2 regions of the Paenibacillus sp. EKM206P genome follow, and region 1 is predicted to be linked to the other one. Evidence: predicted binding sites of a transcription regulator. Region 1 holds the regulator's gene; the other holds the start of a gene.
What was found. The regulator NrdR, encoded in region 1, represses ribonucleotide reductase genes. The targets are predictions, from matches to a motif close to AACACNATATATNGTGTT.
Positions count from the first base shown of each region.

Region 2: a site for NrdR is predicted at 5,352-5,369, ahead of nrdI (class Ib ribonucleoside-diphosphate reductase assembly flavoprotein NrdI). Genes of this name have one in related genera too.

Region 1 is NZ_JAAMNQ010000001.1:701,643-716,733, forward strand. Features, by position in the region: gene polA (DNA polymerase I) at 1-1,341, shown strand, start outside; gene mutM (DNA-formamidopyrimidine glycosylase) at 1,413-2,243, shown strand; gene G9G53_RS03400 (MntP/YtaF family protein) at 2,355-3,146, shown strand; gene coaE (dephospho-CoA kinase) at 3,158-3,754, shown strand; gene G9G53_RS03410 (lytic transglycosylase domain-containing protein) at 3,751-4,314, shown strand; gene G9G53_RS03415 (alpha/beta-type small acid-soluble spore protein) at 4,431-4,655, opposite strand; gene nrdR (transcriptional regulator NrdR) at 4,761-5,228, shown strand; tRNA gene G9G53_RS03425 (tRNA-Ala) at 5,358-5,433, shown strand; tRNA gene G9G53_RS03430 (tRNA-Lys) at 5,446-5,518, shown strand; gene G9G53_RS03435 (alpha/beta hydrolase family protein) at 5,860-6,864, opposite strand; gene G9G53_RS03440 (GNAT family N-acetyltransferase) at 6,861-7,511, opposite strand; gene G9G53_RS03445 (helix-turn-helix domain-containing protein) at 7,528-8,283, opposite strand; gene G9G53_RS03450 (radical SAM/SPASM domain-containing protein) at 8,512-9,390, shown strand; gene G9G53_RS26295 (hypothetical protein) at 9,629-10,180, shown strand; gene G9G53_RS26300 (ABC transporter substrate-binding protein) at 10,191-10,709, shown strand; gene G9G53_RS03460 (hypothetical protein) at 10,879-12,015, opposite strand; gene G9G53_RS03465 (DUF4183 domain-containing protein) at 12,127-12,516, opposite strand; gene G9G53_RS03470 (DNA alkylation repair protein) at 12,605-13,417, opposite strand; gene G9G53_RS03475 (Crp/Fnr family transcriptional regulator) at 13,494-14,168, opposite strand; gene G9G53_RS03480 (ankyrin repeat domain-containing protein) at 14,375-15,091, shown strand, end outside.
Region 2 is NZ_JAAMNQ010000004.1:412,105-427,195, reverse strand. Features, by position in the region: gene G9G53_RS11785 (MarR family transcriptional regulator) at 1-106, shown strand, start outside; gene G9G53_RS11780 (MFS transporter) at 261-1,502, shown strand; gene nrdF (class 1b ribonucleoside-diphosphate reductase subunit beta) at 1,572-2,537, opposite strand; gene nrdE (class 1b ribonucleoside-diphosphate reductase subunit alpha) at 2,756-4,840, opposite strand; gene nrdI (class Ib ribonucleoside-diphosphate reductase assembly flavoprotein NrdI) at 4,827-5,186, opposite strand; gene G9G53_RS11760 (DUF2500 domain-containing protein) at 5,594-5,956, shown strand; gene G9G53_RS11755 (GNAT family N-acetyltransferase) at 5,996-6,556, shown strand; gene G9G53_RS11750 (MFS transporter) at 6,559-7,752, shown strand; gene G9G53_RS11745 (ABC transporter substrate-binding protein) at 7,854-9,545, opposite strand; gene G9G53_RS11740 (LacI family DNA-binding transcriptional regulator) at 9,826-10,893, shown strand; gene G9G53_RS11735 (beta-mannosidase) at 11,099-13,651, shown strand; partial or broken gene G9G53_RS11730 (sugar phosphate isomerase/epimerase) at 13,852-14,149, shown strand; gene G9G53_RS11725 (DUF1361 domain-containing protein) at 14,462-15,091, shown strand, end outside.

The DNA.
Region 1 (15,091 bases):
AAAGGAGCTAAATATAAAGTTCCTGACGTGGACGTGCTGTCTGATCATGTGGCGCGTAAGGCAGCGGTGATTGAAGCTTTGGTGCCTGTGCAGCAGGCTGAGCTGGAGAAAACGGAAATGCACAGGCTGTTTCATGAGCTGGAGATGCCGTTGTCCCGCATTTTAGCGGATATGGAGAAGCAGGGCATTTTGGTGAACGTAGAAGAACTGCGTGCTTTGGGTAAAGAATTTGAAGCCCAGATCGCAACGTTGGTGAACGAGATCTACAGCATTGCCGGAGTAGAGTTCAATCTGAATTCGCCTAAGCAGTTGGGTGAGATTTTGTTTGATAAACTGGGTTTACCTGTCATTAAAAAGACGAAAACGGGGTACTCGACCGATGCGGAGGTACTGGAAAAGCTGGCCCCCTATCATGATATTGTACAAAACATTTTGCAGTACCGTACCATTGCCAAACTCCAATCGACGTATGTTGAAGGATTGCTTAAAGAAATTTCGGAGAAAACGGGTAAGGTGCATACGTATTTCCGGCAGACAGTTGCAGCAACTGGACGCTTGAGCAGTCAATTTCCGAATTTGCAAAACATTCCGATTCGTCTTGAAGAAGGTCGCAAAATCCGCAAAGTATTTGTTCCGTCCGAACCGGGCTGGTCTATTTTGGCGGCAGACTACTCACAGATTGAGCTGCGGGTGCTGGCTGATATTTCGGATGATGAACGTTTGAAGGAAGCCTTTGTCCACGATATGGACATTCACACCAAGACCGCATCCGATGTGTTCGGTGTAGCAGCGGAAGATGTGGACTCCAATATGCGGCGTTCTGCGAAGGCAGTCAACTTTGGGATTGTCTACGGGATCAGTGATTATGGTCTGTCACAAAATTTGAATATTACGCGGAAGGAAGCGGCTCGCTTTATCGACCAGTATTTTGATGTGTTCCAAGGCGTTCGCCGTTACATGGATGATATTGTAAAGGATGCGAAGCGGGACGGCTACGTAAAAACGCTGTTGGAACGCAGACGCTATTTGCCGGAGATTAACGCCAGCAATTTCAACCTGCGTTCATTCGCCGAGCGTACAGCGATGAATACGCCGATTCAAGGCACCGCAGCCGATATTATCAAGTTGGCGATGGTACAGATGGATAAAGCGCTACGTGAACGTAATCTTCGTAGCAGAATGCTGCTCCAAGTACATGATGAGCTTGTATTCGAGGTTCCGCCTGAGGAAATGGAAACGATGAAAGAGCTTGTCCCTGCTACCATGGAAGCTGCATTAAAGCTGGCTGTGCCGCTCAAAGCCGAAGTAAGCTATGGCAGCAATTGGTATGAGGCCAAATAAGATATTTCAATGAGTAGATAGTCCCAATTTGACGCTGCTTCCGTTATAATATAGGGTGAGGTGAAGACATCATGCCGGAATTACCGGAAGTAGAAACCATTAAACGAACGCTAAACGAGCTTATCGTTGATAAACATATAGATCATGTCACTGTGAATCTGCCGCGGATCATTCAACGGCCCGATGATATCCACGCTTTTGCGATGGAATTGGCCGATCACCGGATTACAGGGGTGGAGAGACGCGGAAAGTTTCTGCGGATTTTGCTGGACGGGCTGGTGCTGGTCTCCCATCTTCGAATGGAAGGACGATATGGATTATATTCACAACATGATCCTGTGGAAAAGCATACCCATGTCATCTTTCATTTTAAAGATGGTACGGAGTTGCGTTATCAGGATGTGCGCCAGTTTGGCACGATGCACTTATTTCCAGCAGGACAGGATTTGCTGGAAAAGCCGCTGAACAAACTTGGTCTGGAACCGATGGACGAGGCCTTTACACCAGAAATGCTGCGTGCCGCTGTTGGAACTCGTTCGACTTCGATCAAGGCAGCGCTGTTAAACCAGTCATATGTGGTGGGCATCGGGAATATCTATGTAGATGAATCGTTGTTTAAGGCGGGGATTCATCCAGCACAGCCAGCCAAAAGCCTAACGGATAGCCAATTTCATGTCTTGCATGAAGCTATTGTCTCCACGCTAGGTGCGTCCATTCAGGTTGGAGGCTCGTCCATTAAATCATTCGTGAATGGACAGGGCGAAGCGGGCGACTTCCAGCATCAATTGCAAATCTATGGACGTAACGCGAAGCCTTGCATCAACTGTGGTACATTGATCGAAAAATCTGTCGTAGCCGGACGGGGCACACATCATTGTCCGGTCTGCCAGCCTCTGCGCTAAACAAGCACAGTCACCCCAAGCCCATCCCTCTCATATATTGTTCCAAGTACCAATACTGCGGAGGGTTTCGGTTGTTATAAGGCCCTGCCTTCGCAATGGGAGGGAATTGGAGTGGCTAATCATTGGGGAGCCCTGCTGTTACTGGCATTTGCGCTAAGTTTGGACAGTTTCGGAGTCGGTGTTACATATGGTCTGCGCAAAATGAAAATTCCACTGTTGTCGATTGCTATCATCTCCGTATGTTCAGGTTTGGTGATCGGCATATCCATGCAATTGGGCGCATTACTATCTCGTGCCCTGTCTCCTGTATATACTACCGTTTTCGGTGCTGTCATCCTGATCTGTATCGGCTGTTACTCTTTGATTCAAGCTCTGCACCGCAAAGAGGATTTGCCAGAGGATTCAGTGGAGCCCTCTCGGGGTTTGCTTCTTACAAAACAGACTGATCCAGCGAGCAGATCTGTTCTTGGGGAGAAGAAGGGTGTAGAGAATGCTGATACCGAGTCTTTCCCTAGCTCAAGAAAAGATCTGTCGGCAGAAGCTTCTGTGGAGCAGCAGGAACGAACAGTATTTTCTCTGGAGCTTCGCAAATGGGGGCTTGTTATTCGGATTCTTCGAAGCCCGTCTGCTGCGGATATGGACCGTTCCGGCAGTATATCTGCTACCGAAGCGGTTTGGCTGGGTATTGCATTATCGGTCGATGCGTTCGGAGCGGGACTCGGGGCAGCTATGCTTGGTTTTCAGCCACTGTCTACTGCGCTGGCTATTACGTTATTCAGTGGAACATTTTTGATTGCAGGGATGAAGGCAGGCTTTTTTCTATCAGCATTTCGATTTATGAAGGCGCTGGGTGTATTGCCGGCATTATTACTGATTATGATGGGCATATTGAAGCTGTTATGAGGTGAAAGAGCATGAATATCGGATTAACCGGAGGTATTGCTACCGGAAAAAGCACCGTGTCGGCTCTTTTGGTCGCCAAAGGTGCGCTGCTGATCGACGCAGATGCCATTGCCCGGGAAGTGATGCTTCCGGGGCATCCGGTGTTGGCGGCGGTCATTCAGCATTTTGGACAAGCTATAGTGAACAGTGACGGAACTCTGCTTCGCAAAAAACTGGGGGAGATTGTATTCGGAGACCCTGCCCAGCGGCAGGCACTTAACGATATTACACATCCTGCTATTCGTGAGGAAATGCGTATGCGCATGGAAGCATTTGAACGGGAACAGCCGGACAAGCTTGTTTTGGCAGATATTCCGTTACTGTACGAGTCGGGGCTTGAGAGCTTGTACGAGGAAATTATGGTTGTGTACGTACCACGTGATATTCAGCTCCAGCGTCTGGTGCTCAGAGACGGTCTGACGGAGGAGCAAGCTGGACTTCGGCTGTCCGCACAAATGGATATTGAGCAAAAGAAAAGCTTGGCCGATATCGTTATTGATAATAGTGGAACACAGACTGAGACGAAGCGACAAATTGATCAATTTTGGCAGCGGAAGGGACTTGCATGAATATTTTGCGAAAGAAAAGAGTCCTGCTCATTTTGTTTGTCGGGTTTGTCCTGATTCTATTCCTTAATTCAAATTGGATGTCCTGGTTCTATCCAATTCAATATAAGGATGAGATTCGGCAGTATTCACAGACGTATGAAGTAGACCCATTTTTGGTGGCGTCTATTATCCGTGTAGAAACCAATTTTAAAACCAGTAAGCAGTCACATAAGGGGGCGCTAGGGCTGATGCAGATTATGCCGAATACGGCAAATTGGATTATGGACAGCGCCCAGATTCAAAAGGTTCCGCTGGACAGTGTCAAGCACGAGCCTGGCACCAATATTGAGCTGGGAACCTGGTATTTGCATAACCTATCCATAAAGTTTCAGGATAATCCTGTAGCAATCGTAGCTGCTTACAATGCAGGGCCGGGTAAAGTTCAAGAGTGGCTGGATAAGGGAGTGTGGGATGGAAAAGAAGAGTCCATCAAGCAAATCCCTTTTGGTGAAACACGACATTATGTACAGCGGGTCATTTATTACTACAGGCAATACACGAAAATTTATAATGATTTTTAAATCCAAGTTAATGACATGATGAGCTTTTCGCTTTAAAATGAAAAAAGCGTTGGACAGGCTGTTTTTACCAGCCCATCCAGACACTTTTTCTTGTTATTTTTGCATTATTACCGCGATTATTGGTATTGACCTGCCAATTGTTGTTCGGCGATCGTTACGAGGCGTTTTGTGATGTAGCCCCCGATCGAACCGTTCTCATAGGAAGTCATATTACCTTGGTATCCATCTTGAGGAATGCTGATACCCAACTCTTGAGCGATTTCAAATTTCATTTGCTCCAGAGCGCCGGAGGATCTGCTGACTACCAGATTGTTGGAGTTGCCATTGTTTCCTTGTGCCATTGTTGTTCACCTCCTCGCGATATGGTAAACATATTATGATCTGTTTTGACAAAATTATTACTAAAAGTCTTCGGGAATTTATTGGAAAAAGAAAGTGGTGAGATTATGAAATGTCCGTATTGTGCCTACAATGGCACGAAAGTGCTGGATTCGCGACCTGCGAATGATAACAAGTCCATCCGTCGCCGCCGTGAATGTGAGCAGTGTGCCAGGCGTTTTACCACCTTTGAAATGGTGGAGGAAACCCCTCTCATGGTCATCAAAAAAGACGGCAGCCGTGAAGAGTTTAGTCGTGATAAAATGCTGCGCGGTCTCATTCGAGCCTGCGAGAAGCGTCCAGTATCCGTCGAGCAACTGGATATGATCGTATCCCAGGTGGAGAACGCTATCCGCAACACAGCAGCCACAGAAGTGGATAGCCAGCAGATTGGTGAGCTGGTCATGGAACAGCTTTACCCAGTGGATGAAGTCGCCTACGTACGTTTTGCGTCCGTCTATCGTCAGTTTAAAGACATCAATATGTTTATGAAGGAACTGAAAACACTGTTATCTAAAGATACAGCCAGCGACTGATCGCTGACTGTATCTTTTCTGGGCCATGAAGGGAGAAAATTATATTTTTTTATAAAAGTATTGACACAGGGTTAAATATTTTATATGATATAGAAGTCGCTTGAAACGTTGATAAAACTTGCTTATGATGGGGCCTTAGCTCAGCTGGGAGAGCGCATCGCTGGCAGCGATGAGGTCAGGGGTTCGATCCCCCTAGGCTCCACCAAAATTTTATTATGGACTCTTAGCTCAGTTGGTAGAGCAGTTGACTCTTAATCAATTGGTCCAGGGTTCGAGTCCCTGAGAGTCCATCCTTTTAGAAAAACGGCAGAGATGCCGTTTTTTTGTTGTTTATAGATCTATTCCCAGTCTAACCGAGAACAGTTATGAGTTGAATGAGCGCGTAACTGAATGCACAGAAAACAGATCCTATAGGAAATAGACGTCTTTTTTGAATTGCAACCCATTATTCACGAGTGCAAGGACTAGTTATTTGCAGACATGGGCTGCCCATTGACGAACTCTCAGAACAATGCGGACTGTCTGTAGACCGCATTAAGAAAATCGTATACTCAAAAAAAATGTACCCTTTTATCTTTCGATGGATTTTTTATCAGCATATTCAAAAGAAGTGTGGAAAAAACATCATTGTTTAACGCTCACTGACATAATTGGCAAGGATTTCGAGATACTCGTCATTCACCAATTTTCTTGGGGCGAATACGGCTGTTAAAAAAGTTAGATATTTTGAACGCGCGATTTTTTCATCCATCATGGAGTGGTCGGCTTCAGGTAAATGAATCACGGACAGCAGTTCTGGAGGTATTTTCTGGCGATAGACTCGCTCGGTATCCTTTGCATCGACATTAATATCTTTTCCAGCCAGAACCAAGAGTACAGGAGTATGGAAGTGACTTAATTCTTCGGTGGAATCAGACAGAAAATTTTTGCGTATAAAGCTCCATCTTTCTTTGGAAATCATATCGTCAGGATCGGCTATGCTTAGATATTCTTCATAAGAAGCCTGTCTTTTCAGTAACTGTAGAATCTCTTGATCGTAGTTCAATGTCTTTTGAATTTCTTGCGGAGTAACTCCTTCTCGCTCCAGTTCTTTTCTGGTATTAAATTGTCCTTGGGAAATCCAGTTCACGGCAGGCGATACAAGGATGCTGAATGCAATATCATGCTCCTCTTTAACGATCTTCGGAATGACCCATCCTGCTTGACTGGCTCCCCATAGGCCGATTTTTTGCTTATCAATCATAGGTAAGCTTCTTGCCCAGTCTATTGCATATCGGATCTCCTGTGCGCGGTCCTCCATGCTTTGGGCGAGCCAGTTACCAGGAGCGCTGTTAATACCGGGCTTATTCAGTGACAAGGAGGCATAACCCTTGGAAGCGAACTTTTCCCACAGTGGTTTGTATCCATCATCATAGGTGTCATTAATAGGACCATCCCCATGGACAAAAACAACCAATCCAATCTTTCCCGAGTAGTTCTTAGGCAAAGTTAATGTACCTGTTAACAGCCCTTTAGGTGTCGTGATTTGTATTTTTTCTTCTGTCATCTTGTAGGAATTTTGATATAGAACAATGAGTACCAAGGCAACAGCCAGAGCTGCCGCAATACCAAAAGTAAGCTTGAGTGTTTTTTTCAATGATGCTCTCTCCTCGAATGCAGGTTCTCTTGCCAACTCATCAGATGCCATACAGGCTCCTTGAACCAAAAATGCCGTAACCCATTATATTTGGATTGTTTTACTTCAAACGCCAGTTGGTGATACAAACGGATAGCCCCTTGGTTCTTATGCGCTACGTGAAGCGTCAATGCATGAAAACCAGATTCAACCGAAAATTGCTGTGCGAAAGCTACAAGATGGCGTCCTATTCCCTGATTACGATGACTTGAACGAATCGCCAAATGATCAATGTAACACTCATTTGCAGCGGGGGTATACTCTAGCGCATGCATACCTGCCAAAAATTTAAATACATTGAAACAACCAAACTGTTTTAGGAGCGGAGTCAAAGAAATGGGGTTTGTTTCAGGAAGTGAAGAGTAGGAGGGTTTCCATTTAAGGGAAAGAACACCGATAACTTCTTCGTTTTCTTTGGCTACAAATTGTTTCATAGATGTAGAATAAGGATTTTGAACCCAAACCTGCATTAACAACTGCTGTGTAGCTTGATCCTCTAGTGTAACAAGAGATTGGAATTTTGCTTTAAACGATTCGACTAAAAGACTGCAAACAGCTTCATGGTCTTGTTTTTGGTATGCAACAATGTCAAAAGATTTTGCACTCATGTAACACCTCCAAGATTTATTCTACTTTGACTTGAATTTCATATTGTAGCTTGTTGTTGTCGAACATCGAAAGATAAGATTTTTCTACTAGAATGATCTTGCTTTGGCAGTTATATTGGTGATGAGCTACATATCGTTCCATTTGTTTGATCTCATAATCAATCTCAGGTTCTTCAATGACGGAAAGATGCTTATAAAGATAGTTGCCTTCTTCCAGAATATAGTCAGCCACATCCGCCGTTTCATAACACAGCTTCAACTGTCCAGCATCAGGCAAGTAATGCATGTCATTTTCAAATAATCGAGGTGGGGCAGGGCGGTGTTCAAATAGGTTTCCGGCAGTGAACTCTTGACCATTCTCCAATGCAAACCATAGCTTTAAATGACGGGGACCTAATCGTTTGACTTGATACTCATCGCCCTGCTGGGTCCGATTATTATATTCTTCTAACACTTTGTGAATAAACTGTTCATGCATCTTTAAGTTAGCTATTTCAGCTTGTACTTTTTGCAACGAATGCTCTAAAAGCTGGTTATAATCATCGGCAGCATAGGAAGTCATACATTCTTGAATCTGACCGACAGGGACATTTAATTTACGTAGTAATAAAATATGCGATAGCTGATAAATCTCATGAAGCCCGTACATCCGATATTGATTTTCTTCAGTATGTGATGGATAGAGGATTCCCTTTTCTTCAAAATATCGCAGTTGATGTACAGATACATTCATAAGCTGAGCAAGCTGGCTGATCGTAATGTGTTCTTTCAATGAGAGGACTCCTTACTGATATTTGAATAACTCCACTATAAACCTTAGGTCAGACCTAGGGTCAATAGAAAATATCAAACAAATCTTGGATAGGCGTAGGTGTCGAGCATTTGATGCCCACACCAAGGGGGAGACTGGAGAGTTTACCTGTCGGTGATAACCCGTTATAATCATAAGATTAGTGAGCATAAACAAGATGCTCAGGATGAAGGTTAGAATGGGGAAATCATGTTGAAAACTTTTAAAAAGGTATACATTGAGATAACGAGCATTTGCAATCTCGCATGCAGCTTTTGTCCTCAAACACAGCGTGTCAAAAAATTTATTGATCCGGAAGTCTTTCGAAATGTGCTTGATCAGGTCAAACCACATACAGATTATATCTATTTGCATGTAAAAGGAGAGCCGTTGCTCCATCCGAAAATTGATCTTTTACTGGAAAGTGCTCATGAGAAAGGCTTAAAGGTCAATATTACCACTAATGGTACCTTGCTGCCGAAGACCGGACATAAGCTGCTTGGGCAACCAGCGCTGCGTCAGATGAACTTCTCTCTCCATAGTTTTGACGGACATGAAGGCTCCGTGGATCGAGAAGGATATTTGGGTAATATTTTCACGTTTGTAAGAGAAGCGGTGAAACACAATGTCATTATTTCGTTCCGTCTCTGGAACTTGACTGAAGATAATTTGACTAATGTGCAGCGTCAGCGCAATCGGGAAACACTTGAACGACTGGAGCAAGAGTTTGGACTGGACTATCGGATTGAGGAAAAGGTGATACCGGGTAGTGGGGTCAAAATCGCACCAAACGTTTATTTGAATCAGGACCACGAATTTGAATGGCCGAGCCTCAGTGCCCCGGAAGATGACGGAAAAGGCTTTTGCCATGCACTCCGTAGCCAAGCAGCGATATTGGTGGATGGAACGGTGGTCCCTTGCTGTCTGGATGGAGAAGGTGTCATTAATTTAGGTAATGTGCATGAGCAATCTTTTTCCGACATTGTGGAAGGGGAGCGTGCAAACCGTCTGTACTTCGGGTTCTCCAAAAGAGAAGCGGTAGAAGAGTTATGCCGAAAATGCGGGTACCGCAAACGGTTTGGAACATAGCCATACAGGTAGAGCTTTAATCGACAGTAGAATGAATCGCAAGAAAGATAGCCCTTTTGCAGGGCTTTTTTACTTATATTTTGATATATACATACATAATTAATGGTTTTAAACTATTCAGAGGAAGTTGGATATATTCGATTGCTTGTGAGAATGATTATCAATTATAATAAATTTAATTCTGATAGGACGGAATAAGAACTGAAGGAACGGTTTGGATGGGGGCTGAGCGGTAGTAATGAAGTTGAACGATCACATTTTGCTGTGGAATCATGTTTTTATACAGGTGATGGATGTTCATCATAGGAAGATCGAAAAAGGAGAGGAGCTTCGAGCCTATCGACTTCCTGCCAGTGCGTTCTTATATGCCGTGCGTGGAAGTCCACGGGTACGGTTGGATAACAGTATTCACAGGATAGAGCGTTTCCATGTACTGCATGGCGGAAAAGGAATGTGCCTGAGTATCCTGGCGGAGGATGTGCTTGAATATTACATCATTTTGTACAGGGCGACGTTGGCCCTGCCTGATCGCAAAGAGATAGCACAATTGCTGGAAAAGGAAAATCCCTTTCAGAATCAGTATGCTTTCGCACCACATTACCCGCTGTCCCTGTACGAGAAAGTGAAGCTGTTGGAGCAAGAATGGCCTGGAGCTTCTGGACTTGGCAAACTGCATGTTAAAGCCTGGTTTCATCAATTTGTATACGAGTTGTTGCAGCAGTTGTATTGGCAGGGCATCGAACCTCTTAAGCCCGACCTTGTATCGCAGGCTCATGCACGGAAGAGTTAAAATAACGGCCATGATGATTATGCTGTGTTTATCATTGATGCTGGGAGCTTGCTCGGCTCCGACGAATACAAATGGAAGTTCGCAAACGAAGGCTAATCATACAGCGACAACATCCAACAGCGATGGACAAGCGGCAGTGCAAGCACTGGATAAATTCCGTAGAATCAGTGAAATCTTTGGCAAGCAGAAAGAAGCCGAGCAGTGGATTACTGAATACGAGAAGAAAGCTGCAGAGGCCAGAATGAAAATTCAAGGTATCGTTAAGGACGGAGAGACGGTTTCAATTGTACAAGTCGCCAATAAATCGATATATGTTTTGGCAGCGAAAGGCGGCAATTACGGAAGTCCGACCATTTATCAGATGCTAAAGCTGCCACCTACCAAGAAGGCATTGAATATGAAAGAAGGATTTGAAAATATTTCACTTGAGGTTTTACCCGAGTATATGGGAGATCACATCTTTGTATACGGTTCAGAAGATGAAGGGGCTAATCAGATTCTGCATAGTGAGCTATGGAAAGGCCTTTAGCTGGATACCATAGTTAATCTCTTATTAGCCCACAAAAAATAAAAGGATGTACAAGTAACATCTCCTATCTAAACAAGGGGAAGCTTTTAGAATTTCAAGCTGTGATAGTCATATAGACAAAATCCGCTTAACACAAAGATTCCTAAGTGTTTGGCGGATTTTATCATGTCTATATTTCTTCTTCTCTGTATGTTTTGGTGTATCTTTGAAATTCAGATTTTTGATTATCGTAATAATCAGCTCTCGTCCAAAAAATAATTTGAGAGAATGAGTCGGAATGTTCCAAATAAGTGATTAGATATACAATTTTTACTTTATCACTCTCTACCCATACTTCGTATTGCAAGCCTTGATTCCCGTTTATATTGACCTTTACTGGTCCTGTCGAAATAATCCCTTTTCCAGACCTTTTGAGTACTAATTGAGCTGAAAACTCAGCGTAATCTTTTAATGTGATCATTGAGGATTTCTCATACGGCAGTTCAGATTTCCAATCCTTGATGATCGTCATGTATGCATCGTTTTTTTCATACCAAGCTTGAATTAGCGCATCTGGATTAAGAATTAAACCAGTCTTCCATATATAAGGGAGACGAATTTGTTGCGTGGCATCTTCACTTTTAAATGTTTTCAAAATAGTTGTTGAGCGAAGGTCTGGCTTAACTTGTGAGTCGCTTAAGACTTTCAAGGAGCTGGCTATAGTTGCAAATTCGTGATGTTGTTCTACTGCAGAGCCTCCCCTTGAATAGATTAATACTTGAAGATAGTGCTGCTTACTCTCTAACATGGCACTGAAGTAATAGACCTGTTGGCCATTGTATTTCCCGCTATAATCGGCTGTTCTGGCGGTTGTGGAATCAATCTGGATTGGGGTAGTATCCACAGCCTTAAAGTTTTCTAGGCCCAATGCGGAGATTTCTTCACGTTGCTGTACGAATTCGTCGAGCGTCATATTATTTGCAAAAGCTGACTTGGGGACACGGAAAACCAGACCTACATTCTTTTTTTCTTTGTCACAAACACTAAGCACCGAATCCAGTTGTCCCTGTTTAAATTTACGCCAGCCAGCGGGAATGGTAAGAGCCACAAGATCCTTATCCGAGGTAACGGTATGAGGCAGCGACTCTGTGACGGGTAGAACAGGCTGACTTTCTTTGTCTACAACTGTTGTACTATGAGTCGCATTGTCTACATCAGAATTTGTTTGGACTGCAGTTGCAGCATTTTTTGAGGTGCAGCTGGTAAGCATGAGCACTGCGATCAGTGCAATAACATAAAATCGGAAATGCGCAAAATTGAATTTCATGGAAATAACTCCCTCTGTTTCATATTTACAAAGGAAATTTTACCCTTTTATAAAATTATAAAAAAGAGGCGTTTGTCCTGTTTTACGTAGCTCAGTCGCTTATGGTAGTCGTTACTGAACATTGTTGACAGAGGTTGAGGAGGCACTAGAGTTGAAATTAATAACTTCAACGACTACTGTCGCGCCAACAATCAGGCCTGTATTTATAATTAGGTTTGTAGCAGAAAGCGTTGTTAAGCCGCCTCGCTGCAACGTCCCATTTACAAATACATTGTAGTATCCGCTACTGGTCGGAACAACAAGACTGTTTGTCGCGACTGAAGTACCACTATCATTCATGAAATATTGTGCTGGGATAGTGGTCACTCCACCAAATATATTACCAAGCACGACAATAGCTGTGTAACGATTAACCACTGGAGTGACATTGATACTTGTTGTGATAGCAATGTTTCCAGATACGATACTGTCTGCTTCCAGATAGATTCGAATAATAGACATAGGAATTCCTCATTCCCAATACTCCAGATAAATATCATAGTTTATGTGAATATTCTAGATATGGATTGGATGGGGAGGAGTCTTATAATTATTTCTCTTTGTTCAAGCTTCTTTGGGCACGGGTTACTATTCGCTTCGTTTCTTTAGTATCCGAAGCCATCAGCCATGCATTACAAACTTGAAGAACCCATTCCGGGTTGGTTTTGCTGGCATCATTCAACCAATTGCCAACGGAGTCCTGGACATATTTGACCGGATCGGACTGAACAGCCTTCAAGAGAGGAAGAGCCAACTCGGGATGTTCTTTTAGTTCAGGGATGTGCTTGGCCCAAACGCCTTGTGGCCGGGTTAATTCAATGGCAAAACGACGTATGTTAGCATCCTCATCTCGCACCCAACTGTCTAACAGGGCAAGCCCTTCAAGCAGTTGCAAGGATATGGATTCTCTCACGGCCATCCAGGCTATTTCACGTACTCCGAAATGGGAATCCGCTGCAAAGGGGCGAATGCCAGCCAATTTTTCCTCTACACTTAAACAGGGATCAACCCCGATGATGTAGGCAGCCCAGCAGCGAATGCTGTCTGAAAGATGCGAGGCCATCGCATCAAAGATGCGAATACGTTCTTCTATCGCTTGTTGCTCAAACACATGAAGCCACGCTCGCGCGATTGCGGGTATCATTTTCATGATCTTCTTTTCCTTCAGCTCATTCAATTCGGTCAGGAAGACATCGAATGATTGCTGCAAGTCAAATTCATCAAGAGTATTTTGCAATAGTACAACATGATCGACAGCCAGCCATTCGGTGAGATTCGCCGTCTGAAGCCGCCCCTGCTGTAGCAGCTGAAGCACATCACTAGGAATATCTGACCCTTTGCGAGCACCTTTTCGTTGTAACATTTCATCCACTCCATATCGTAAATTGTCTGATAGGTATACGATACTTTTTTGGGGTGGAGTATAGATGTAATGTAGTTTACAACTTCACTAACTTTTCGCGATGGATGTAAACCGTCTTAAAGCCGGTTTTAATGACCTTTTCTTTGACAAGCTCCTGAAGAGCAGCTGTTACAGCCTCACGGGTGGCCCCGACCAGATTCGCAATTTCTTGATGAGAGAGAGGGAAATTGATTTTGCAATACTCATCACGGCTTTGGAGGGCGAACTGATCGGACAATTTCAGAAGAATATACAAAATTTTATCCTGTAAATTTCCCAAAGCTAAATGCTGGGCCAGACTGCTCATTCCTGAAATTCGGTCACTTAACACCTTGATCATGTTCATCATGAACCTGGGATGTTCTATTAAAAAATGCTCGAATCGGTCTTTGTCCATACGGCAGATATCGCATTCTTCTATCGTTTCTATATACATCTCCCTTGTTCCTAGTGAAATCATATCCATTTCACCAAATACATTTCCCTCGCGGAGGATATCCAAAGTAAATTGCTTCCCGTCAGCATTTAGCTTATATAGACGTACTTTGCCCTTTTTCACAAAATAAAGTCCCTCGGAAAAGGTCTCTGGAGTTTGTATAAAGTTTTTTTTCGGTATAGTCGTAATGGAGGTCATTTGATCCATTTCAATTAAATCTTCTAATGAGAGACTATGAAGCAAATTAAATTGGGACAAATATTGAATGCTATTCATATGTTCTCCTTTTCGGTTGCACAGGGTATACAGAATCATAATACAATTATAGCTTCTATAAGGTATTTTGACCTCTATTACTCACTTGTTTGCGATAGAGTGAATAATGAATTTTGGGGAATCTGTTGGATTTATATAAAAGAGAGGTTGGTATAAAATAGATATACATGATTAATAGTAGATACATAAAGAGTGAGGTAATAACCATGATTAAATTAAAAGATGTAGGCAATTTCAAGGTTCTTCCTGAGATAGCGATGCATATCGTTCAAGGCAATATATCCGCTTTACGCCAGGCGCTGACCGAAGGCTGGGATATAGAACAAGGGATCGTACTCAGCAAATATACGACATTAAGTCCACTGGATATTACACTCATCACTGGGCAAATGGAAGTCTTGAAGCTACTGGTCGATGAGGGGGTTCAACTTAATGTAAAGGATAATCCCGCATTCCTGACGGCTGTTCGCTATGGTACCGAAGAGGTTGTCCGTTATGTGGTCGCCCATGGCGCCAAGCAGGACGGTAAAAATCATGTCAAATCTGGTGCTTATGAGCAAGCCTACTACGGTAACAAAAGTAATATGCTGCTTATCCATGAGCTGGGCCTCGATATGAAGCAGCATGCTGGAGCAACACTCCGCAACGCAGTTAGTGAGCATGACTTGAAAACAGTAGCTTTACTATTGGAACATGGCGTAGATATTAATTTCAATGCCCCTAATATGGTATATCCATATAAAGCCACGCCTTTGACAGTGGCGGCGCGCAACAACGATTTTTCGATGGTGAAGTATTTGGTTCAACTAGGCGCTGATGTGACGCTGGCAGAAAAAGATGGAGAACGGGCATATACAATTGCACTAAGTAATAAAAACGTAGAAATGGCTGAGTATTTAAAGTCTGTAGAGCCTCCGGCATTT
Region 2 (15,091 bases), on a different contig from region 1:
GGTAACCGAAGAACAATTTAACAGTATGATTAGCTTCTTGGAAAAGTATAGTAGGCATTTGGATGCAGAAATAAAAAAACAGGGTATAGATATTAAGACGGAATAAATTTGAATAATGAAAATCAAACCATAGGCAGCCGGGCTCTATTGAGAACGGGCTGCATTTTTTTGTTATTATTTTGTTGCCGAGGAAGCAAAATTGTGATACGATATTTTTGCTTCCGAGGAAGTAAAAATTAACCTTTAAGGGGAGAAATGAAGTGTTCAAATGTAGATCACACAATGAACAGAACACAGAACAAACCGTAGATAAACACGCTTTAATATTCGGCCTTATCTCTGTATTTCTTTGCGGAATAGGCTTCAGTATCATAATACCTGTCGTCCCATTCTTAGTGCAGCCTTATACAAGCAGTCCGGGAGAACAAGCTATAGTTGTTACGCTGCTGACCTCTGTTTATGCATTCTGCGTGTTTTTTGCGGCTCCCGTACTTGGAGCTTTGAGCGACAAATATGGCCGTCGTCCATTGCTCTTAGTATGCCTTTTGGGTTCCGCAATTGGGTACTTGGTTTTTGGCATAGGAGGAGCTCTATGGGTACTATTTGCTGGGCGCATCATAGAAGGGTTAACAGGCGGGAGCATAAGCACGATCTTCGCCTATTTTGCAGACATCATTCCTCCAGAAGAGAGAACCAAATACTTTGGATGGGTGAGTGCGGTTGTAGGTGTAGGCACTGTCATTGGGCCAACTCTAGGCGGATTACTTGCCAAGTTTGGTTATTCTGTACCCATGTATTTTGGAGCAATCATAACTTTATTGAACGTTGTTTATGGATTCTTTTTTATGCCTGAGAGCCTTGACAAGAAACATAGACTGAAAGAGATTACCTTTGTAAGACTGAATCCATTTACACAGCTTGCAAATCTGCTTTCCATGAAAAACTTAAATAGGTTACTTGTCTCTGCGTTCTTACTTTGGATACCCAACGGATCTTTACAGGCCGTTTTTTCACAATTTACAATGGATACTTTCAGTTGGAGGCCTGCACTAATCGGACTTATGTTTTCAATTATGGGTTTCCAAGACATCATTTCACAAGGTTTCATCATGCCCAAGCTTTTGATAAAACTTAATGATAAACAGATAGCCATTCTTGGAATGGTTTCGGAGATTATAGGTTACAGTCTTATTGCGCTATCTACTTTGTTCTCATTCTATCCTCTTTTTATCGCTGGAATGTTTATATTTGGTTTTGGTGATTCGATCTTTGGACCTTCATTCAACGGGATGCTCTCCAAGTCTGTCGATTCTAGTGAACAAGGAAGGATTCAAGGAGGTAGTCAATCTATTCAGGCTTTAGCAAGAATGATTGGGCCTATTATTGGGGGTCAAATCTATGTATCACTTGGTCATGCCGCACCCGCTTTTATGGGTATAATCCTTATAACAGCGGCAATACCAGTTTTATATAAGCGAACGCATGCTACCTACTTTCTTTAGGCAATAGGGTTTCAGAACTCAGGGACAAGTTCTGAAACCCTATTTGTTTACAGTTTTACGTAATTGTACTTATACGCCAAAATTAAAATCATCATCTGTCAGCGGCTCTACATTCATCGCCCGCACATAGCCGTTTCCTTTTTTAGAAAAGAAATCATGCTGCTTAGTATGGGTGCTGATGCCGTTGAATACAATGGGATTAACTTCTTCTTCTTCAAACAGTGGATCAAAGCCCAAGTTCATCATGGCCTTGTTGGCATTATAGCGCAAAAAGACTTTCACATCGTCTACGAGTCCAATAGGGGTGTAAATTTGCTCGGTGTATTGTTCCTCGTTATTATGCAAGTAGCGCAGCAAGCCTACCAGCGTCTGGTAAAGATCACGTTGTTCTTCCTCGTCCAATTCTGCATAAATCTCCTGTGCCAGTACACCTACGTACACACCGTGAATACTTTCGTCCCGTAAGATCAAATCGATAATTTCTCCACTACATGTCAGCTTGCCCTGGCCCGCCAGATAAAGAGGATAGAAGAAGCCGCTATAAAACAAATAGCTTTCTAACAGCACCGACGCAGCCATCGCGAGATAGAGGTCTTTCGGTGTGTGGATATTCATATAATATTGACGAATGGTTTCTGCTTTGGTTTGGAGATGTGGATTTTCTTCCACCCAGCGGAATACACCGTCAATTTCTTCCGTGGAAGCTAGCGTTGTAAAGATGCTACTGTACGACTTGGCATGGATTTGTTCCATCATCGCCATAAAGCTTAGTACGGCTTTGCGTTGCAGTCCGTCCACATGCTCCATAATTTGCGGCATACCTACACCGCCTTGAATGGTATCCAGCAGTGTTAATCCGCCCAGCACCTTCATGTAGGCTTCTTTTTCGATATCACTGAGGGTTACCCAGGACATTTTATCGTCAGACAACGGGATTTCATCATCCGTCCAAAATTGCATGATGTTCTGGTTCCAGAACATCAGTGTAAAATCATCGTCCGAGCGATTCCAGTTTACGGCTTGTATACCTGTCATTGTTAGCATTCTCCCTTCAGCTTGCGAGATTCCCTAGAAACACACATTGAAATAGTGCAGGCGAATCATCGTATGCTTGACATACGGAAGCTGTATCCGCGAGGGTCTTGTCCAGCCCCGTAAAGGTCTGAACCACACGCTGGATACAGCTTCTAATGCAAAGCATCCATATCTATTTAAAATCTAATTTTTATACTACAGCTTGTTACCATTTATGCTTAGATGGAGCAGGTGAGGCACTCTTCCACAGACAGCTTTTTGGTGCGTGTGTAGTATAACGATTTAAGTCCTTTGTGTGCGGCGTACAGATAGCAACGTGCTAACTGACGCGTAGTCACGTCACTGTTCACATGAAGAACGGTCGAAATTCCTTGGTCCACATGCGGCTGGATTTCTGCAATCAGATCCAGCACTTTGAATTGGTCCATTTGATAAGCGGATTTATAGAAGAACACGTTATCCTTTTGCAAATAAGGCATTGGATAGTAGGTCGTCGAATTGGCATAGGTACGGGTTTCAATCTGCTCAACAATCGGCATGACGCTGGATGTTGCATTTTGAATGTACGAAATGCTGGCAGTCGGCGCAATTGCCATACGATAGGCGTGGTACAGGCCATTTTTCATCACATCTGCTTTTAATTTGTCCCAGTCCGCTGTAGTCGGAACATAGATGCCCTTGAACAGCTCTTGCACACGTGCAGTTGTTGGACGATAATCTGTGTTCAGGTATCGGTCAAAATATACGCCTGTCGCATAATCCGATTCCTCAAATCCATAAAAGCTTTGTCCAGCCGCTTTCGCGATTTCCATACTCTTTTCGATGGAATGATAGTTCATCGTCATGAAGAAGGTACGGACAAAATCTTTTGCTTCATTGCTTTCATACGCAATTTTGTTCTTGGCAAGGTAGCCGTGCAGATTCATGACACCCAAACCGACGGAATGCATTTCACGGTTCGCTTTCGCAACACCTGGCGCATTAGCTACTTGGGTCATATCGCTGACCGAGGTGAGCGCAATCATACCCTCGTGAACGGATTCGCGGATTTTGCCATGCTCCATCACATTTACAATGTTCAGAGAAGCCAGATTACAGCTCACGTCCCGGCGGATGGTATCCTGTTGGCCGTAATCTGTAATTTCGGAAGTTTCCTGCAACTGGAAGATTTCCGTGCATAGGTTCGACATCTTGACTTGACCCACGTTTTTAAGAGCATGTGCCTGGTTCGCGTTACTTTTGTTCATGATATATGGATAACCAGACTCCAACTGAATCATGGCAATTTTCGTCAGCATGTCACGTGCGCTCATCGCTATTTTTTTCTTCACCCGATCGTCGGCGAGCAGCGTGTCGTACATTTCATCCAAATCCATGTCGTCCAGATGTGTTCCATAGGCTTTGAACACACTGTAAGGAGCAAATACATGCAGCGGTTCATTATCTTGAGCCAGCTTGTAAAAACGGTTTGGCACCAGCAATCCAATCGAAAGTGTCTTAAGACGTACTCTTTCGTCAGCATTGATTTTTTTGCTATCCAGAAACTCCAGCACATCCCATCCGAAAATGTTGTAATAGGCTGCCCCAGAGCCTTTACGTTGCCCCATTTGATCCGCATAAGAGAAGCCGTCTTCCATCAGCTTCAGCACAGGCATAATGCCTTTTGCTGCGCCTTCTACGCCTTTAATCGCTTCGCCGCGTGCCCGCAGCTTCGACAGGTTAACGGCAACACCGCCGCCGATTTTGGACAACTGCATGCAAGTGTTTAGCACATAGTTGATCGAGTTCAGGGAGTCGTCCATTTCGAGCAAGAAGCAGGATACCAATTCCCCACGGCGGCTTTTGCCTGCATTCAGGAACGTTGGTGTCGCTGGCTGGAGACGTTGCTCCATCATCGAGCGGGACAACAGGCGTGCCGTATCCGCGTTACCGCGTCCCAAATGCAGGGCAACCGCGGCAACCCGATCAGGGTAATGTTCCAGATAGACTTTACGGTCATTACTCTTCATTGCATAATCGGTATAAAACTTGGATGCTGCCATATAGGAAGGGAATTTAAAATTATAGCTATGAGTGATATGGAAAATATCATTAATTTCGTCAGCCGTATAGCTGTTGTAGAAATTCTCATAATAATCATTCTCAATCATATACAGCACTTGAGCGGCTGTGTCAGCAAACTTCAAACTCCGTTCCTGAACTTCCTTCATAAATTCTGCTACAGCCTCTTGGTCCTTTTCCAATTGGAAAAAGCCGTCTGTATCGCGTTTCATCAACATGTTGTTCAATTCAATATGCCGCAACTCGGCTCACCTCCTGTTTAAAACGCTCTACATCTCCGAACGTTCCAGATAATTCAAATTTACTAATCACGGGGACATTATAGTGGTCGGCAATCAAATCCGCACTTTTGGCAAATTTCTCACCCCAGTTACGGTTGCCGCTTGCAGCTACACCAACAAGGTTTTGTGCGTTTTTTTTCAAAAAGGAAGATACCCTCTCAGGTATCTGCCCAAACCCGGTTGTATATGTAATAAGTACGTAAGGCTCTTCTATAGTCATTTGCTCCTCGATCTGAACCGCTGGAAGCTTGAGCTTGTTTATAAATCTTTTTACATTGCCGGTCTTGGAATCATAAGCAATCAGCATGGTATGCATCCTCCTTAACAATTAACGAAAAAAAGAAAACGGCATTGCCCGAGATCCATCATAGCTCTAATCCCTTGCTGGCTGTGCCATTTTAAATTTTTGACTCTATATTTACATGTATTTTCATACCTGTATCTTCAAGATATCGGTCATAAATACGTTTTTTACACTATATTTAGAGTACATTCTCTATTTTATATCTATATATAGTTTTGTCAATCGGTCTAGAGGGGATCAGAGGACCCAGATCGGGTAGAAGTCCAAGCGGGGTGCGGAAAAGAGCGAAAGAACTTTTTTTTCGTAAGTATGTTAAAAAAGTATTGGAGTTTTTGAGGGTGAAGATGTACGATTTGTCAATGGGCAATAGAATGGAAAATTTACATTTTACTGTAGAAAGGATGAAGTGAATGGGAAGTGATTCTATGGAAGTTCAATCGTTTAATACGATCTTTTTTATCGTATTTGGACTCATTGCTTTTGTAATGATTATGGGAATTGTCAAAACGATCGGAGCGGGCCTGTCCAATCAAGCAGCCGAACGGGTACAACGTTCATGTAAGGTTGTGGATAAACGGACGAGAGTGCGTGGGGGATCAGGCGATTTTTCAGCTTCGACCTATTATTATATCACCTTTGAGTTTGACGGGGGTGAGCGTAAGGAGCTGGAGGTGAAGGATAGGGACTTTGGTATGATTGTGATCGGGGATCGTGGGGAGCTTCATTATAAAGGTACACGTTTTCTGGAGTTTGTGAGAGTAATGGAAGCATAAAGGTGCTTAAACAAATACATAATCGGAGGGAAGATTACGATGCCGCATATCATTGGAAAACGAGTTGTATTGAGAGAATACCGTCAAGAGGATATACCAGATATCCGAAAATGGGTCAATGACCCGGAAATCACACGTGGTTTAAGCGACGTGTTTATCTATCCGCATTCACAGGTGAATAGTGAATCTTTTGTACAGATGATGATTGACGGCAACCCCGAGATCAAAGGTTTTGTCATTGCGCATAAAGACACCCTGGATTATATCGGACAATTGGACTTATTTAAAATCAACTGGGTGAATCGGCATGCCACCCTTGGAATTGTGATCGGGCGTGACGGTGATCTGGGCAAAGGTTATGGACGGGAAGCGATCCGGCTGTTACAAAAATTTGCATTTCATACGCTGAACCTACATCGACTGGAGCTGGAGGTCTATGCGTTCAATGAACGTGCACACCGTTGCTATTTGGCCAGCGGCTTCAAGGAGGAAGGGCGGCTGCGGGAAAAGCTATTCAGGGAAGGGCGATACTATGACATTATTCAGATGGGGATTTTGCGAAGTGAATATGAGGCTGCACAGCAATCGACGGAATCCTGAGAGTGCAACCTCATAAGCTATATTACTCCGTCAGCTTTCTTCAATTTTTTATGAGTGAAATCACGGGGACTACGCTCATCCTTTTTTTATTAGCTAAAGGACTTTCTTTGCAGAGTGCGAACTTCTTACTGGTTGTATTCTTTATAAGTATTTTTCTGTTTGAGATACCTACTGGGGCTATTGCAGACAAGTATGGAAGAAAAATCTCTGTTATTTTGGGACTTTGTTGTTTTCTAGCCTATAGTGTATTGTTCGTTTCGACAGATCATATCGGGGTGCTTGTGTTTGCACAAGTCTTTGGAGGTCTGGCTATATGTTTACAATCAGGTTCGTTGGAATCATGGGTTGTGGAAAATAGTGATAAGCCCATGGAAGTTCTTTTTACAACCTCTAACAGTATACAGTACATTTCAGGATTTATTTGTGGTCTGTTGGGGGCCTTTCTCGCAACTTTTAACTATTCACTTCCATGGGCGGTTAGTATTTTATCTATTATTGTATGCATTTTTCTATGTTTCTTTTATATGGATGAGGAGAATGTTGCACATCGAAAGACGTCTACTACTCGTATTAAAACGATTATCAGAGAAAGTGTCCGTATCGGTTTTGAAAATAAGTTTATCTGGATTGTGTTTATGATTGGCTTATTTATCAGCTTTTCGAACTCGGCGGGGAATACATTCCAACAGCCACGTCTGGTTGGCCTTTCTGAACAAGGGATTTGGATTATGGGGTTTATCAAGGCAGGGTATTCACTATGTATGACTTTGGGAAGTTACCTGGTTCGAAAGCTAGGCGCACGATTCAGTGATGTACATATACTCATGTATGCCTGCGGCATGATTGGGATATGGCTCATTTTAGCCGGTGCATTCAACACATTTTATCCTGTACTGCTTACCTTTTTGATCTATGAAATTGGGCGCGGCATGTACCCGGTTGCGAAACAAATTTTTCTGAACAAAAGAATCTCTAATGAGTATCGTTCTACACTACTCTCTCTGGATTCTGCGATTTCACAATTAGGCATGTGCATAGGTTTAATCGTGACAGGGACCATCAGTCGTAATTTTACGGATTTGTCTTCCGATCAAACACCTATTCAAATATCTTGGGTGATGTGTGGCGGGATTGCGTTGATTCCTATCATTTTATTGTTTTACGTCAATCGTGTATCAGGGAAAAGTAATTCTTGAAAAGAAAAAGAAACCAAACAGAATATGTAACAATAGTTAATGTAGAAGGGCTGAACAGCATGGTCTGTCAGCCCTGTAATATTTCATTAAAAAGGCAAACCCTATTTTTCGCCGTACCACAGTTTCAGCCGATTTTGAATTAGGCCAGTGTAGATTTCTTCAGCCTTTGGCACACCCGCCTGATCCAGCTCTTGGAGCATGCGGTCATACACAGCGTCGAACTGATCTGGCTTGGCGAGTACGGCCTCAGGAATGCGTTTGCGTACAATGTCCTGCGACTTTTGATAAATAACATTGTAATTCGTATTGGTCGGAACAGGCATGTTGTAGGCAGCCCCCCACTCTTTTACCGGAAAATCTTTTTCGTTCGGGAACAGGTCTTTCCACGTATGGGCTTTGTATGCCTGAAGGGACTCTTTTTCGGCTTGACTATAATTTTCGGTAATCATCTCCGGATAATTGGTTGTGTAATAGTTGCCAGAGGGGTCTTTCACGCTATCGCCATAATGTGGCCCCCATATCCAGTACAAACCGATACCTGACTCTCTGCTAAAAGAAGCGTTATCGGTGTTCTTACGTTGTTGCACATCCGCTGGAATGACTCGTTTGCCGTTCTCTTTGTTGTAATGCTGGCCTTCAATTCCCCAATTGCGTAAAATTTGTCCTTCGTCGGAGGCCAGAAAATCCAGAAACTTGATAGCCCGCACCGGATTTTCACATGAGGTTGTAATTCCGATCCCGGATGCGGTATCGAAGCCAATGGGCTGAAGGGAATGATCCTCGTATTTCTCATTTAAAGTGACTGGAAAATGGGCGTAAGTGAATTCATCCTTACCTGCTGCCTTGAGCGCATTTTCGGCATCTTGATAGTTCCATTCCTGATCAATGAGTCCGATGACACGGCCTGCGGCAATTTTGGACTTGTACTGATCACTTTTTTGCACAAAAGTATCCTTATCCAACAGTCCTTCATTGTACATATGGTTCAACCAACGGAAATATTCACGTTCTTCTGGGCGCTTGTAGTGAAGAATGGCTTTGTGTGTTTTAGGATCAATATAATATTCGCCATCGTCGGGTCCACCTGTAGCAGTAACAGCCGGGTTTGTCACTGTAATTTGAATTTTCCAGTCCTCGGCATCGAGTGATAGGGGGATGGTTCGCTGTCCATTGGTGGTTGGATATTTGGCGACATAATCTTTAAGTGCTTTTTCAAAATCTTGAACGGTGCGGATTTTAGGGTATCCGAGCTTCTTAAGTGCCTGGTGCTGGATTTCGAAGCCGGCTTGTGCATCAAACGCAATGTGATCCACACCCAGATTGGTCGGGATCGTGTAGATGGCTGGATCTTCACTACTATATTTAATACGATTAAAATAGTCTCCATACACTTTCTTAATGTTAGGGCCGTATTTGTCAATGAGGTCGGTTAAGTCAATGAGTGCCCCGGCATCGACTAACTTGCCAATGTCTGATTTAGGGTACACGAGATCTGGATACTCTCCGCTCGCTGCCATTAAAGCAAACTTTTCCTCGCCTCGACCATTGACAGCATGTTCGGCATTTAGCGTAACGCCCGTTTTCTTGATAATTTCCTGTCCGACAGCATCCTTCATGTTGTTCCAGTTAGAGCTGGAATCACCGCCAAAGAAAGTAAATGTAATGGGACTGGTGTCATTAGGATCTTCCTTTTCTGCCTTACCGTCTGTTCCATTCGCACAGCCCGTTGTAACGAGCAGCAGCAAAGACAGGAGTAGAATAGAGCTCTGTCGTACCGACCTGTTCATGAACATTTGCAAATCCCCCTTAATAAGTATGATTTACACAATGTAAGTGCTTTCAATAGTAAATTGTAGGAAATAAAGAACCTCACGTCAAGTCATTTATAATTGTTTGTTATGCAGTTTGTTTTTTTATTAAGCAAACATATTTTAATGAAAAGTGTGGATTTGTGTAAATCCATCGTTTGATGATCTAAAACAAAGTATGCTACGATGGTACCAGTTTATAGGCATACCTGTATATTTAGAAGACTAAGGTAGAAAAAGATTTCGAATAGGGTTGGGTGAGGAGATGCGTGGAAAAGTAACATTACAGGAAATTGCGGATGCGGCGGGTGTTTCAAAGTTTGCTGTTTCGCGTGCACTGTCAGGCAAACCCGGTGTAAGTGAAGAGACGAGGGCGCTGCTGGTTAAGCTTGCTGCCCAGATGGGCTATTTTCGCAGTCATCCCAAAATGACTGGGATAGAGCCTCGGGACACAGATGCCAGAGAATGGTCGGGTACGGTGCTGGTGTTATTTCCAAATATTCGGCACCAGAACAGGGAATCCAGGTACTGGGGACCTGTATTTGAAGGGATTTCCGAGCGTCTGAACCGTAAGGGGATGGATATGATCACGTTAACGGAGCCCTCGACTGAGGATATGTTTTCTCTACTGAACCCGGAGGCGATTAAAGGGATTATCACAGTAGGGACAATTTCAACTTCGTTGTTGCTGAACATTTATCGGATGGGTATTCCGGTCGTCATGGTAGATCATTGGGATTCTGCATTTTTAAGTGATACGGTGTTTACAGATAATCGCACATGCATGAGTGAATTAATGAAGGATTTGCTGTGTAGGGGCTATACCCGCTTTCAGTTTGTGGGTCATATTGATGACGCTCACAGTTTCTACGAACGCTGGGAAGCTTGTCGTTCTACACTGGAAATGAGCGGAGTAGAATTGCGACAAAATAAAGCCCTTCTTCACGGAGGAGCGCAGGCGCTTGCTGAGGAAATGGACAAGTTGTCTGAGGACAAACTGCCTGAGGTTTTTGTGTGTGCTAATGATGTGACTGCTGCGCAGGTCGTGGATGTGCTGAAAGAAAAGGGGATTGACGTTCCGAGGCGTTGCGGAGTGACCGGGTTTGACGATACGAATGAACAAATGCCAATTTATGCCACGGTGAGAGTGGATAAGGAATTGCTGGGAATGCGTGCAGTGGACCAATTGTTGTGGCGCATAACGAACCCGAACTCGCCTGTCGAGAAAAAGTTGCTACATGCTGAGCTATTCATACGGGAAGTTCATGCACCCCGGATCAGTCGGGAAAATGATGACCGTGAGCGTCCCATCAGCACAATCACATATAGTTAATGTCCAGATACGTGTGTGACACCATACATCGTGAAGACAAAGGAGGTCGCTTTTAGCCTGTTTGGGGCAGAGGGCGACTTTTATTTTGTATTTTGTCACTTGTTCCAAAAAAACAATTGACTACTTTGTTAGCTTAATGTTATTTTTGTTATGTTACTGACGAATCCAGATGTTCCCAATCATGCTTATAGGGAGGCTTGTGACGATGGTTAATGTGATAGGGTTGGATGGCTGGAGGTTTAGAGAAGCACAAAGTGATGAGTGGCTCAGCGCGAAAGTGCCGGGTTGTGTGCATACCGATCTTTTACGACATGGCAAAATTCCTGATCCGTTTATGGGTATGAACGAGATGGAGGTACAGTGGATTGATAAGCAGGATTGGATATATGAAGCCCATTTTGAGATAAATGCAGATCAGCTTCAATGTCAATGTGTAGAGTTGGTGTTGGAAGGTCTGGACACATACGCAGATGTAAAAGTGAATGATCAATCTGTCTTGTCAGCCAATAATATGTTTCGAGTATGGAGACAGGATGTGAAGGCATTGGTTCAGCAAGGGGAAAATCGGCTAGAAATCAGTTTTCGTTCTCCGATTGCTGAAGATGTACCCAAGCTGGAAAGCTTAGGTTATGGACTCCCTGCACCCAATGATCAGTCCGAAATAGGTGGTTTGTCCGATAAAAAGGTAAGCGTTTTCGCACGTAAAGCTCCTTACCACTATGGTTGGGATTGGGGACCGAGGCTGGTGACGAGCGGTATCTGGAGAGAGGTTCGGATCGAGGCTTGGTCCGGTCTGCTCGTGAAAGACTTGTTTATTCGACAGGACGAAGTGAGTTCGGCAGGGGCTAAACTCATGGCAGTGGTAGAGATCGAAAATGCAGATGAGATTAGAGATGCCGAGTTGCGTATTTCTGCTGACGGCAAAGTGTGGTCCAAGCCAGTTCGGCTGCTGAAGGGGAAGCAGACAGTGGAGCTGGAGCTGGAGATGAAGAAGCCCAAGCTGTGGTGGTGCCGTGGACTGGGGGAGCCGCATCTATATACGTTTGTGGCCGAATTAGTGGAACAAGAACAAGGAGCTGTAATCGCGGAAAAATCAGTAAAAACGGGACTGCGTTCCATCCGTCTTGTACGGGAACGGGATGCAGCAGGAGAGAGCTTTTATTTTGAGCTGAACGGAATTCCGGTGTTTGCAAAAGGGGCTAACCATATTCCGAATGACAGCTTTGTCACTGAAGTTACGATGGAACGATATCGGTATGAAATTGCCAGCGCAGCCGCCTCGAATATGAATATGTTGCGAGTGTGGGGTGGCGGTATATATGAACAAGACGTATTTTATGAGCTTTGTGATGAATACGGTTTGCTCGTGTGGCAAGATTTTATGTTCGCTTGCAGTATGTACCCAGGCGATGAAGATTTCATAGACAATGTGGCACAGGAAGCCGAGGACAATATCAAGCGGCTGCGTAATCATCCCTGTATTTCCTTATGGTGCGGCAACAATGAGATCGATTCTGCGTGGGCGCATTATGAAGAGAATGGAGGCTGGGGCTGGAAAAAGAACTACACACCTGAGCAACGGGAACGCCTGTGGGATGATTATGAAATGCTCTTTCATCGGATTCTACCGGAGGTGGTACGCACCTGGTCAGCGCAGACAGCATATTGGCCCTCCTCCCCGCTAATTGACCTGACGAGGGATCGGAACCAGCATGCCCATCGGTCTTCAACTGCAGGCGATGTTCATTATTGGGGTGTATGGCACGCGTCTGAGCCGTTTGAGAATTATCATGTACATGTGGGCCGTTTTATGAGTGAATATGGTTTTCAGTCTTTTCCTGAATACAAGTCCGTTCGTACTTATGCGGAAGAGAAGGATTTGGAACTGGAATCTGCGGTGATGCTGGCACATCAGAAGAACGGTGCGGGCAATCGTCTGATTAAAGAATATATGGAGCGGTACATGCGAGAACCAAAGGATTTTACGAGTTTTCTTCCCATGAGCCAAATTTTACAGGCAGAAGCAATGAAAGCAGCTATAGAGGCGCATCGTCGTCACAAGCCTTATTGCATGGGAACATTATACTGGCAAATGAATGATTGCTGGCCCGTTGCCTCCTGGTCGAGTATGGACTATTTTGGTCGTTGGAAAGCGCTCCAATATACGGCTAAGCGTAGCTTTGCCGATGTGTTGTTGAGTGCAACAGATACAGAACAGGGGAATAAGGCACTACATCTGGTCAACGATACACTAGAGCCGATATCAGGTACGTTGCGGCTGACGCTTTTGCATATCCGAAGCAGCCAGGCTGTTCGTGAAGAGAATGTTAAGGTAAAGCAACCAGCAGGTGGTGCAGGAATTGTACATATACTGCCTATCGACAAATGGCTGAGTGGCCTGAACCGTGCGGAGCATATGCTGGTCGCGCGTCTGACGCAGAATGGTGAACAGGTGACCTCCAGTGAAATTTATTTTGCAGACACGAAAGAGATGTATTTACCGCAGGCAAAAATTGAAGTGACAGAGATTCAGGGAAGCGATGCTAGCAGATTCATGCTGTGTTCAGATGTACTTGCCAGACACGTGTGGCTATCGGCAGAGCAGGAAGGTATTTTCAGCGACAACCATCTGGATCTGGCTCCCGGTATTCCAAAAACAGTGGAATTTTTGGCTTTGCACAACGGTTCATCAGCATTTGTGGCAGCTGCGCCGGGTACATTGGCAGTACATTCATTAGTCAATTGGATACAAGGTTAGACAACAGTAAAAGCTTATCCGTCTTTAAGTAGATGATGGATAGGCTTTTTTTTATAATATAAATTTATTTTTGTGATATGTGGAGCGATTTCATAATGTTCATATACATAACAAAAGAAGGCTTGGGAGCTGAGTGATAACAGATCATTTGTAAGAAATTTATCTATTCAGCATCTAACTGTTGGAATATAAAAAAACATATGGGCGGCCGAGAACTTGTAGAGGAAATCCGTCAGTTGGACTTTAGCAGGGTGGAGCTGAATTATAACATTACCCGGGAAATGCTAACGACGATTGAGCCTATGATTGAGCGGGGGAAAATCGGCATATCGAGTGTGTACAATACATTTCCTCATACACCAGATCCGAATTAGCACGAATTCCGTTCTGCTCGGGTTTGACGATGAGACCAAGCGACAACGTGCGATAGAACTGCTGGTGCAATCTGTGGAATATGCGCATCAGTACGGAGCAAAAGCGGGAATTGTGCATCCCGGACGACAGATGGCGAATGGACAGAGCGCAGCAACGGAATTTATAATGCCGTTAGCGGTATTATGCTAATTCATGCTGCCCGAATATTAAAACTACCGGAGCTACGCCTTTACCTGTGAGTGAAGTCTAAAACACAGTAAGCATCTATTTTTCGGGATGGGGTCGATTCCCAAAGAATAGATGTCTTTTTAGTTCATTTATGCAGAGGTGGAGCGCTTCCATTGAGCTTGAAGCCATTGTGGTGTACACTGTCCAGAACAGGTGTAAATTGGAACGTCAGGAAGGCAGGACGGTTACAAGGAGGGAAAGACACGTATGTATGCCCGTTTAAGATCGTTAAATTATCCAGTAAAACTTTATGTTTTTTTAACACTGGCCTTATGCTCCGTAATCAGTACATTGTGGATCATTAACGTGCGACTGCCCTCAGGGGGCCGCCCTTATCTTTTTATTTGGTGGAATATGATGCTGGCCTGGATTCCTATGCTGTTGACGCTGCTGCTTGATGTAGTGTATAGCTCGTGGAGGCGAGGAACGAGGACTTTTTTACTCTGGGTCACGGGGGCGGCATGGCTTTTCTTTTATCCCAATACACCCTATTTGATCACAGATTTGCTGCATGTATTCGCCAGATATCCGTTTCTCGGGGAGCAACGTTTCTGGGGAAATCCGTACTTTTGGAATCATGTATTGGGGATGCTGCTGGTAGCCATACTTGGCCTGACAATGGGATTTGTATCACTCGAATCCGTACGACAGTTGGTACAACGTGCACGTGGTGGGCTTGTTAGTTGGCTGTTTATGATGGCGGTACTCTTGTTGAGCAGCCTGGGTATTTATATTGGCCGTTTCTTTCGAGGGAACACATGGGATATTGTTTCTGCGCCTTCTCAACTGTATGCACAGGTATCTTCCATATGGGCAGACTCCTTGCAACGTACTCAT